2 regions of the uncultured Oceanicoccus sp. genome follow, and region 1 is predicted to be linked to the other one. Evidence: predicted binding sites of a transcription regulator. Region 1 holds the regulator's gene; the other holds the start of a gene.
What was found. The regulator LexA, encoded in region 1, represses DNA repair genes until DNA is damaged. The targets are predictions, from matches to a motif close to ACTGTNTNTANANACAGT.

Region 1 (5,242 bases):
CCAGCGAGTGGATGGACAACCACGTATTTGCCACGGCCTGGCTAAATGCTATGTCTATTACCTTTCCGCTGGGCGAACAGTTTTTTATTAACTCGGTGCGACATTATCGCGATCGCATTACTGACCCCAAGTTACAGCGAGAAATGAAAGCATTTTACAGTCAGGAAGCGGTGCATTTACGTGAGCATCAACGCTATAACGAATTACTCTGTGCCCAGCGTGGTTATGATCTTGAAAAACTTATTGGCCCTATGCGGCGACGTATGCAGTGGGTGGAAAAAAATGTACCGGCGCGCCAACGTTTGGCGGGTACTGTGGCAGTAGAATATATGACAGCGGTCATGGCGGAAAAAGTATTGGGTGAGGCCGATATTTTTGCCGTTGCGCATCCAGCCATGGCCGAGCTATGGCGCTGGCATGCTGCCGAGGAAATGGAACACAAAGCGGTGGCTTTTGATGTTTATCGCGCCATCGGTGGCACTGAAAAAATGCGTCGTGCCGCTATGCGTCGCAGTACCTTTTTTCTGATTTGGGATATTTTGCATGGCGTGCGCCATATGCTGAAGTGTGATGGAAAGTTATGGAGTCCCAAAGTCTGGTTCTCTGGTCTTGCATTTTTGTTTGGTAAACGCGGCGTATTGCGTGGCACCTTAAAACTTTATCGCGATTTTTTCCGTAAGGATTTTCATCCCTGGCAGCATGATAACCAGCAGTTGTTGGAGCGCTGGTCATTGCAGCAGCAATAGTAGAAAGCGCCCGTTATCGTGCGGTATATTTTTAAATCAGCATTAAATTAATCACCGAGAGAGACGCATTATGTCAATGATTGTAAATCGCCGAGATCTGGACTTTATGTTTTATGAAGCGCTGGATTTAGATAATTTGCTGAAGTCTGAACGCTACTCTGACTATGATCGTGAATCGTTAGACGCGATGTTTGATCTATGTCAGAGCATCGCTGAGGAAGAGTTTTTGCCCTGCGCGGGCAAGCTGGATGCCAATGAACCACAGTTTATCGATGGTGCAGTGGAGACTATTCCTGAGGTTAAGCAAGCAATTAATGCCTTTAAAGAGGCGGGGTTAGCCACCTCTGGCTACGACGCCGATATCGGTGGTATGCAGTTACCCTGGATGGTCGATCAGGCCTTAAATGGTATGTTTGTCTGTGCCAATAACCCGATCAATATTTATCTGTTTCTAACCCAAGGTGTTGCCAATATGCTCAATGCTTGCGGTTCATCTGCACTGAAAGAGCAGTATTTAGGCCCGTTGGTGGCCGGCGATTGGTTTGGCACCATGTGTCTATCTGAGCCGCAGGCGGGCTCATCCCTTGCGGATATTCGCACCAAGGCGGAACCTCTGGGCGATGGTAGTTACAAGCTTACTGGCACCAAAATGTGGATATCTGGCGGGGAGCAGGATCTTAGCGATAATATTATTCATATGGTGCTAGCCAAGGTCCCCGGTGGTCCTGCGGGCGTTAGGGGAATCTCTCTGTTCCTGGTACCGAAAATGCGGGTTAATGCCGATGGTAGTCTTGGTGAACACAATAATATCGCACTGGCGGGGCTTAATCATAAGATGGGCTGTCGTGGGGCGACCAACACCTTATTAAACTTTGGTGAGGGTGGCGACTGTATCGGCTATCTCGTAGGTAATGAAAATGACGGTCTGGCCAATATGTTTCATATGATGAATGAAGCGCGGATTTCGGTCGGTCTGTCAGCAGTGATGACAGCATTGGGTGGCTACCTTTATTCGCTGGATTATGCGCGCAATCGCCCGCAGGGACGGCCATTGAATAATAAGAACCCAGATTTGCCGCAGGTGATGATCTCCGAACACGCCGATATCAAACGCATGCTGATGGCACAAAAAGCATTTGTCGAAGGTGCACAAATGCTAATGTATTACAGCTCACAAATTATCGATCAACAAAAAATCTCGCAGGATCAGCAACAGAATCAACGTATGAGTTTATTGCTGGATTTGCTTACACCGATCTGTAAATCTTGGCCATCGGAGTATTGCTTAGAAGCCAATAAGCTTGCCATACAGGTATTGGGTGGTTACGGCTATACCCGCGAATATCCAGTGGAGCGACTCTATCGCGATAACCGACTCAACCATATCCATGAGGGGACTTGGGGTATTCAGGGTCTGGATATCTTGGGGCGTAAGGTACAAATGCATAAGGGTGCTGCCGTGGCTATTTTGCGTGAGGAGATACTGGCGACAATTGATGCCGCAGCCACTTACCCTCAGTTGTCAGACTATTGTCAGCAACTAACAGCAACCTTTGATCAAATTGAACAGACCATCGCCGCAGTGGTAGATTGTGACGATAAAGCACTGGCGCTGGCCAATGCCACCATTTTTCTCGATGCCATGGGGCATGGGGTGATTGCGTGGATGTGGCTAAAACAGGCGATTGCCGCTTGTGCAGGTTTAGATAATGGCGATGCCGGTGATAAGAATTTTTATACCGGAAAGCTAGCCGCGACTAAATTCTTTTTTGCTTATGAACTACCCAAGGCTCGAACCAGCTTAGCGGTGGTGGCCGATTTGGATAGCACTTGCTATGACCTCACAGCGGAGCAATTTCTAGGTCAATGATAAAGATATTTACTTAGTAGGCTCAACGCCACTGATAGAGACTGGAGACCCAAATTGTTGCAGACCAATGTGTTTGGCGAAGTGATTGAGGATAGTTTCCATAGAATCCCCTGTCTGTTTATTTGTGCTTGATTGAGACAAGGCGGCTCCTGCAAGTTGTTTTGCAATTTCCGAAGCATTAGGTTCTCTCAGTGTTTTGGCCGCTAGTGAAGCAATATCTTTTGAAGTTTGTTTACTGTTTTTACCCATACGAATCCCTCCGAGTGTAAGTTAATTATCCATCAGTTTTGCAGCGGGGAAGATTAAGCCTAAATAAATGCTGCAGATATAGAATAACAATGATCAGGCCTAATTTCCTGTATGAATTTTTGACCTATTCATTGCTGTTGATTTTCTAGCTATTGTTTTCTGACCACGCCTACACTTAGCCCTTCAATGTCAAAGTCCTGATAACGCAGGTCAACTTCAATCGGTTGATAATCCTGATTTTCCGGTAGTAATTGTATTTGATGCTTGCTGCGAGTTTTTCTCAAGCGTTTTACTGTCACTTCATCATCAATTCGGGCCACCACGATCTCACCGTTTTGTACGTCTTTGGTTTTGTGGACCGCTAGCAAATCACCCTCAAAAATACCAATATCAATCATACTATCGCCTCGTACCCGCAAAAAATAATCAGCATGGGGGCTGAAAAATGAGGGTGGCATTTGGCAGTAATCTTCAATATGTTCCTGTGCGGTAATTGGGTTGCCGGCAGCCACCTGACCCACGATAGGGATGCCGCTCTCGTCATCATTTTCTGGAATACGAATACCGCGTGAAGCGCCGGCAATCATTTCGATAGCGCCTTTACGGGCAAGCGCTTTAAGGTGTTCTTCAGCTGCATTAGCGGATTTGAAACCCAACTCACGCGCGATATCTGCGCGGGTAGGGGGGAAGCCGGTGTCTTCAATATGACTTTTTATGACATTGAGCACTTCATTTTGTCGTTGTGTCAGTTTGGTCATAACGCTGCTCCTTTTTTTTCAATCGATTGATTGATGTTGTCTTGCTTGCATGTAGACAGTAGTACGGCCACATTGGTAGCTGGACGGCCTACCAGTATGGTTTTATATACAGTATCTGTGATTATATACAGTAAATCTTATTGTGCAAGCTTTTGTAATAATCAGTCCAGCAGCTTTAACCAGAAAGCAAGATAATCAAAATAGGGAGGTGGAGAGGTAGTGAATGGCTAGTGAATAGCTAGTCACTATCGTCAAGTTTAAGTGGTGGGAATTTTGCGGCACGTTTTTCTGTAATGGCGGCAAGACCCTCTTTTAAGTTTTCACCAGCAAAGCTCGCCAACATCAAATCCATCGCATTATTCTGCGCTACATCTAAACTATTCATCCAATCTTGATGTAGTTGTCGCTTAATAATCGCCATAGAGTAGGGTGAACAACTGTCAGCAAGGTCGGCAATATACCGTTTAGCTTCGTTGATTAATTCTGACTGTTCACAAATGCGATTGATCATGCCCATATCTTTGGCTTCTTCAGCATAGACGCGGCGACTAGATAGCAGCATATCCATAGCATGAGTGTTGCCAATCATACGTGGCAGTAACCAGCTACTACCCCATTCGGCAATTAAGCCTCGCTGGGCGAAAGCGGTCATAAAAAAAGATTCGGGTGTAGCAAAGCGTAAATCACAAAATAGTGCAATGGGGATACCCATGCCAATACAGGGGCCATGAATGGCAGCAATCACTGGTTTGCGAATAGAAGCGATATAGGAGTAGGTTTGACGATAGCTGGTGCCAATAGTCTTGTCGCCTGGCATGGCTGAGCCAGCATGATCATTGAGATCAGTTGAAGAGACGCCGTCGAGCAAACTTAGATCTGCCCCAGAACAAAAGGCGCGGCCAGCACCAGTAAAAATAATTCCTACAACATTGGTGTCTTGCTCTGCAGTAGCAAAGGCTCTGCGAATCTCATCGCCCATAGAGAGTGTCCATGCGTTTAGTTGTTCTGGGCGGTTTAAGGTGATGGTGGCACAAGGGCCATCGATTTCGAAGCGGATTTCTTTGTACATAACACCAACTGTTTTTTTCGATATTAATTGAGTTTAATTAGTAATAATTTAATTTACGTTATTACAAACAATTTTCAAAGTCTTATTTGATCTATGCAAGGCTGTATTATGATTTGGATTAAATGATACCATGTAAATGTTTAACGGATTAAATATCGAAATATAAAAAGGATTTAATTATGTTTAGACCTCACTTTGTCCTTGCTTGCCTTGTCCCTGTTACCTTTTATGCTGAAGCTGCCTTGTATGACCGTGGTAATGGCTTGATTTACGATAGTGTCTTGAATATTACCTGGTTGCAGGATGCTAATTATGCAAAAACTTCTCAGTACGATAATGAGGGTGACCTGAGCTGGCCCGAGGCCAAAGCTTGGGCCGGCGGTTTAGAATACGGTGGTTATGATGACTGGCGGCTGCCTTCAGCTAGGTTGGTCAATCCTGCTAATCCTTGTTATGACTATGATGGCAGTTGTGATAGTGGATTTAACAACACGATCAGTGAATTAGGCCATATGTTCTATAACAACCTTGAAAATCCTGGTTACGTAGA
Region 2 (5,435 bases), on a different contig from region 1:
TGCTGAGCAGTCCGGCATAACCGGTTCTTTTCCGGATTTGGATTTATCGACCGCAAAAATGGGTATTTTTGGAAAAGCGGTGCCCAAACCACAACAGACCGTTGTTAACGAGGGTGATCGCGTAGAGATTTATCGACCTTTGATTGCCGATCCTAAAGAGGTTCGTAAGGTAAGAGCCGCCAAGGTAAAAGCGGAAAAGGCAGCGACTAAAGCGTCACCAGTTTAGCTGTCTTTGTTGGTTTGATGAGTGTCGGCAGCGGCATCTGTCTCGGCAGCTTGTTCAGATGCTGTACTGGGGATAAAGTCACCGGTAAAATAGTCCAGATTATCGTCCTTAAAGAACACGGTCACACGGTACTCTTTGTTTAGCTCGCTGTCCTGTTGAATGTTATAGACATAGTCCCAGCGCTCGGGATTAAAAGCGTCCTTGAGTAGTGGACTGCCCATAATATACTCCACCTGATCTTTGGACATACCAGGCTTCAGCTGGTCAACCATCTCCTGAGTAATTACATTGCCCTGCTCAACGGTAATTTTATAAACCCCTGGGAACTGCAGGGTATTACAGCCGCCAAGTAGGCTGTTGATGGCAATTAGGATAACAATGGCAATATATTTTGGCATTTGACTTTCACTCTGTGACGGTGATGTGGATAATACCCCAAACTATCCTGTAACGCTAAGGCGACCCTGAATATGACTATGGAAAATCAAGAGCTACGTAAAGCCGGCTTAAAAGTGACTTTGCCTCGGGTAAAGATTTTGCAGTTGATGGAGCAAGCTGAAAAAGATAGCCATCATTTAAGTGCTGAGGATGTCTATAAGTCTCTGTTAGAAGCCGGTGAAGATGTGGGTTTGGCAACGGTCTACCGAGTATTAACCCAGTTTGAAACCGCTGGCCTAGTAGTACGGCACAATTTTGAAGGTGGTCATTCTGTGTTTGAAATGGCCAAGGGCGATCACCACGACCATATGGTATGCCTGGAAACCAATCAGGTGATTGAGTTTTTTGATGAAGTGATTGAGCAACGTCAGCATGAGTTGGCTGAAGAGCATGGTTTTGAAATTGTGGATCATAGCTTGGTGCTTTACGTAAAACCCAAGAAGTAACTGTTCCACCTTATACCGTCTTCGCCGTACCCACTGAAATAACTGGCAGTACTAGTGAGACAGCATCTCTTTGGCATGCGCCAGCGATTGGTCTGTAATCGCAATGCCTCCCAGCATTCTGGCAATCTCTGCAATCTTTTGTTTATCGCTAAGCTGTTCCAATTGCGTGCTGACGCTTTTCTTGCTGGCAGTTTTGCTGACATAAAGGTGCTGATGCCCCTTGGAAGCCACTTGGGCCTGATGGGTAACACAAAGCACCTGCCCACGCTCGCCTAGTTGCTGTAATAAATTGCCCACCACTTCAGCCACAGCCCCGCCAATGCCAACATCTACTTCATCAAAGACCAGCGTGGGGGTAGCACTGGTTTGCGCGGTAATCACCTGAATCGCTAGGCTGATTCTGGAAAGTTCGCCGCCGGAGGCAATTTTGGATAACGCCTGAGGCTCTTGCCCCGGGTTAGTGCTAACCAAAAAGGCAATTTCTTCATGACCATGGGGGTGGGGAGTGTTATCGGCTCGTGGTGTTAGGGCAATACTAAAACGGCAGTTGGCCATAGCCAGTTGCTTCAGCTGAGCTTCTACCTGTTTTTGTAATTGATTGGTGGCCGTTTTACGTTTTTTAGTGATTTTGCTGGCTAGCTGTTGGTGTTGCTGTTCAGTTTCTGCCAGCTGTTGTTGCAATTGCTCAATTTCTTCATCACTGCCAGCTATGCTGGTCAGTTCTTGCAGTAGTTCCTGATGCAGTTCGGGCAACTGTGCCGGCTGAATATGGTGTTTACGGGCAATGTCGTAAATCGAGCTAAGCCGGTTTTCTACGGTGTGCAATCGCTCGGGGTCTAGCTCAAAACTGTCGAGGTGATGCTGTAATTCGCTATTGGCTTCTTCTGCTTGAATGAGTGCGCTACTGAGCAATTGGCTGGCTTCATCCAACGATGGGCTTTTAACCGGTATTTCACTGAGCGAGCGCAAGGCCTGATTTAAAATGCTCACTACATTCAGTTCGCCCTCACTGCAAAGAGCGATGGTCTGCTGGCAGGCCTGCTGAATTTGCTCACCACTGGCGAGTTGCTGCTGCTCTTGTTCAAGGGTTTCCAATTCATCATCAAGCAGCGCCAGTTTGTCCAATTCATCGACCTGATAAGCCAGTAACTGGGCGCGGGCACTTTGCTCGCTGCGATGACTTTCCAGCTTGGCAAGACGTTGTTGTGCCTGTTGAAACTGTTTGGCGATTATTTTTAAGTGGGCAGTATCGTCACCCAATCCGGCAAAGTTATCTAACAAACGGCGCTGTTGATCTTTTTTGAGCAGTGATTGGTGAGCGTGCTGACTGTGAATATCAATCAACATTTCGCCGAGGGATTTTAAGTCTTGCAAAGTGGCGGGGCGGCCATTGATATAACCGCGAGAACGACCCTCTTTGGTGATAACCCGGCGTAACAGGCAGTCGTTGCCATCCAGTAAATCATGCTCTTGCAGCCAGTGTTTGGCGTCTTCAATATTGGAAATATCAAAGCAGGCGTTAATATCGGCTCGTTCAGTACCGCTGCGTACGACACCGGCATCGGTTCTATCACCTAGCGCTAGTCCCAATGCGTCCATCATGATCGATTTGCCGGCCCCGGTTTCGCCGGTAATCACGGTCATGCCGCGGTTAAACTCCATTTCAAGTTCGCTGGCAATGGCAACATTATTAACGCTCAGGTGGACCAACATGGCAGTTTTCCATAGTCTGTTTATTTATACAGTATTATGGTTGTATATACAGTGTTTTGTCCAGTTTTTTGTGCGCTTGATCTCGCCCTGCCAGGCAGTTGGATGCCACGATTGACCAGTGCTAGGGCAGCGTAGGCTGCAATGCGCAGATTTCGCCTGGTTACCTTTATTGTTTGTTAATTTAAGTCATTGAATAACAAGCAGAATACTTTTCCACTCCAAGGTCTTTATTGGCCCCCTTGAATTGCCTGCAGCCGACCCCCATATAGCAAGTCATTGATGATATTGGCCAGATAGAAAAACCGGAGAAAGCAGTGTCCAACGAAGAAACCACTAACCCTGATATTGAAAATGTTGAGCAGCCTACGGAGCAGCCTGTTGAACAAGAGCAGGCCGCAGCGTCGGAACAGGCGGTTGATGAGGAGCCTAGCCCTGAAGCTCAGATAGAGGCTTTGCAGGAACAGCTAGCCAAAACCAAAGATGATGCGTTGAGAACGCTGGCTGACGCGCAGAATATTAAGCGTCGAGCTGAAGCTGAGATCGACAAGGCCCGTAAGTTTGCGCTGGAAAAATTTGCTGGTGAATTATTGGCGGTGGCCGACAATCTAGAGCGTGCTTTGGAGGCCGCTGATACCGATAGCGAGATGGTTAAGCCATTGGCGGAAGGGGTACAGCTAACTCAAAAAACACTGATCGATACTCTGGCCAAATTTAATGTCGTCCAGCTAGATCCGGTAGGTGAGCCCTTTGACCCGCAGTTTCATCAGGCGATGTCGATGGTAGAAAACCCCGATGTAGAACCTAACACAGTCACTCTAGTGATGCAGAAAGGCTATACCCTCAATGAGCGCCTGCTGCGCCCAGCTATGGTGATGGTCTCTAAGGCGGCTGCCGGTTCCATCGATGAAAACGCCTAATAGGGTTTAATTTTGGTAAACACGGTGTCTTTGACAAATTCTTTGACAAATATAGTGTCTTTGACCAACACAGTCTCGATGCGGACTTGAAAAAATCAAATTCGCACCAATATACCAATTCAAGTGAAATAAAGTCCTGGCCACAGCTGCCAGTTGAAAATTGGAGAAAGAACAATGGGTAAAATCATCGGTATCGATTTAGGCACCACAAATTCCTGTGTTGCTGTACTAGACGGCGACACCAGTAAAATCATTGAGAATGCTGAAGGTGATCGCACCACGCCTTCTATTATCGGCTACACCGATGATAATGAAATTCTGGTGGGCCAGAGCGCCAAGCGTCAGGCCGTTACTAACCCAACTAACACTTTATTTGCAGTTAAGCGTTTAATCGGTCGTAAATTTAAAGATGATGTTGTGCAAAAAGATATTGCCATGGTGCCCTATACAATTTCTGCTGCCGACAATGGTGATGCCTGGGTTGAAGCCAATGGTGAGAAAATGGCACCGCCGCAGGTGTCGGCTGAAATCCTGATGAAAATGAAAAAGACCGCCGAAGAATATCTGGGCGAGCCAGTCACAGAAGCGGTTGTTACTGTTCCCGCTTATTTTAATGATTCACAGCGTCAGGCAACCAAAGATGCCGGTAAAATTGCCGGTCTTGAAGTTAAGCGTATTATCAATGAGCCAACCGCTGCGGCACTGGCCTACGGTATGGACAAAGCCAAAGGCGATCACACGATTGCAGTATACGATTTAGGCGGTGGTACTTTTGATATCTCGGTGATTGAAATTGCCGAAGTCGATGGCGAGCATCAGTTTGAAGTACTGTCTACCAACGGTGATACCTTTTTAGGTGGTGAAGATTTCGATATGCGTTTGATCGAGTATTTGGCAGACGAATTTCAGAAAGAAAACAATATGGATCTTAGAGGTGATCCGCTGGCGATGCAGCGTCTGAAAGAAGCGGCAGAAAAAGCCAAAATTGAATTGTCTTCTTCACAGCAAACAGAAGTTAATCTTCCATATATCACCGCTGATGCCTCAGGTCCCAAGCATCTAGTAGTGAAAATGACGCGTGCCAAATTGGAATCTTTGGTTGAAGATTTAGTGGCTAAGTCGTTAGAGCCATTAAAGCTGGCGCTTAAAGATGCGGATCTTACTACCAGCGACATCGACGATGTTATTTTGGTGGGTGGTCAAACGCGTATGCCGTTAGTGCAAGCTAAAGTGGCGGAGTTTTTTGGTAAGGAGCCACGTAAAGATGTTAACCCTGATGAGGCCGTTGCCATGGGCGCAGCGATTCAAGGTGGTGTACTAAGTGGCGATGTAACCGACGTTTTATTATTGGATGTCACACCGCTAACACTGGGTATCGAAACCATGGGTGGCGTTGCTACACCTTTGATCGAGAAAAACACCACGATTCCTACCAAGAAATCGCAGATTTTCTCAACCGCTGAAGACAACCAGTCCGCTGTAACGATTCATGTGGTACAAGGTGAGCGTAAGCAAGCCTCAGGTAATAAATCACTGGGCCGCTTTGACTTGGCTGATATCCCGCCGGCACCACGCGGTATGCCACAAATCGAAGTGACCTTTGATCTGGATGCCAACGGTATCTTGCATGTAGGCGCAAAGGATAAGGCGACAGGCAAAGAGCAGTCTATCCGCATTACCGCGTCTTCTGGTTTG

Region 2: a site for LexA is predicted at 2,839-2,856, ahead of recN (DNA repair protein RecN). Genes of this name have one in related genera too.

What each region holds. Positions count from the first base shown of each region.
Region 1 covers NZ_CAXAHB010000090.1:111-5,352, forward strand. Annotated here, with positions in the region: gene AACP44_RS08175 (metal-dependent hydrolase) at 1-746, shown strand, start outside; gene AACP44_RS08180 (acyl-CoA dehydrogenase) at 817-2,616, shown strand; gene AACP44_RS08185 (hypothetical protein) at 2,626-2,865, opposite strand; gene lexA (transcriptional repressor LexA) at 3,015-3,623, opposite strand; gene AACP44_RS08195 (enoyl-CoA hydratase-related protein) at 3,862-4,692, opposite strand; partial or broken gene AACP44_RS08200 (hypothetical protein) at 4,872-5,242, shown strand, end outside.
Region 2 covers NZ_CAXAHB010000064.1:369-5,803, reverse strand. Annotated here, with positions in the region: gene AACP44_RS07280 (RnfH family protein) at 1-226, shown strand, start outside; gene AACP44_RS07275 (outer membrane protein assembly factor BamE) at 223-624, opposite strand; gene fur (ferric iron uptake transcriptional regulator) at 697-1,110, shown strand; gene recN (DNA repair protein RecN) at 1,162-2,823, opposite strand; gene grpE (nucleotide exchange factor GrpE) at 3,138-3,740, shown strand; partial or broken gene dnaK (molecular chaperone DnaK) at 3,915-5,435, shown strand, end outside.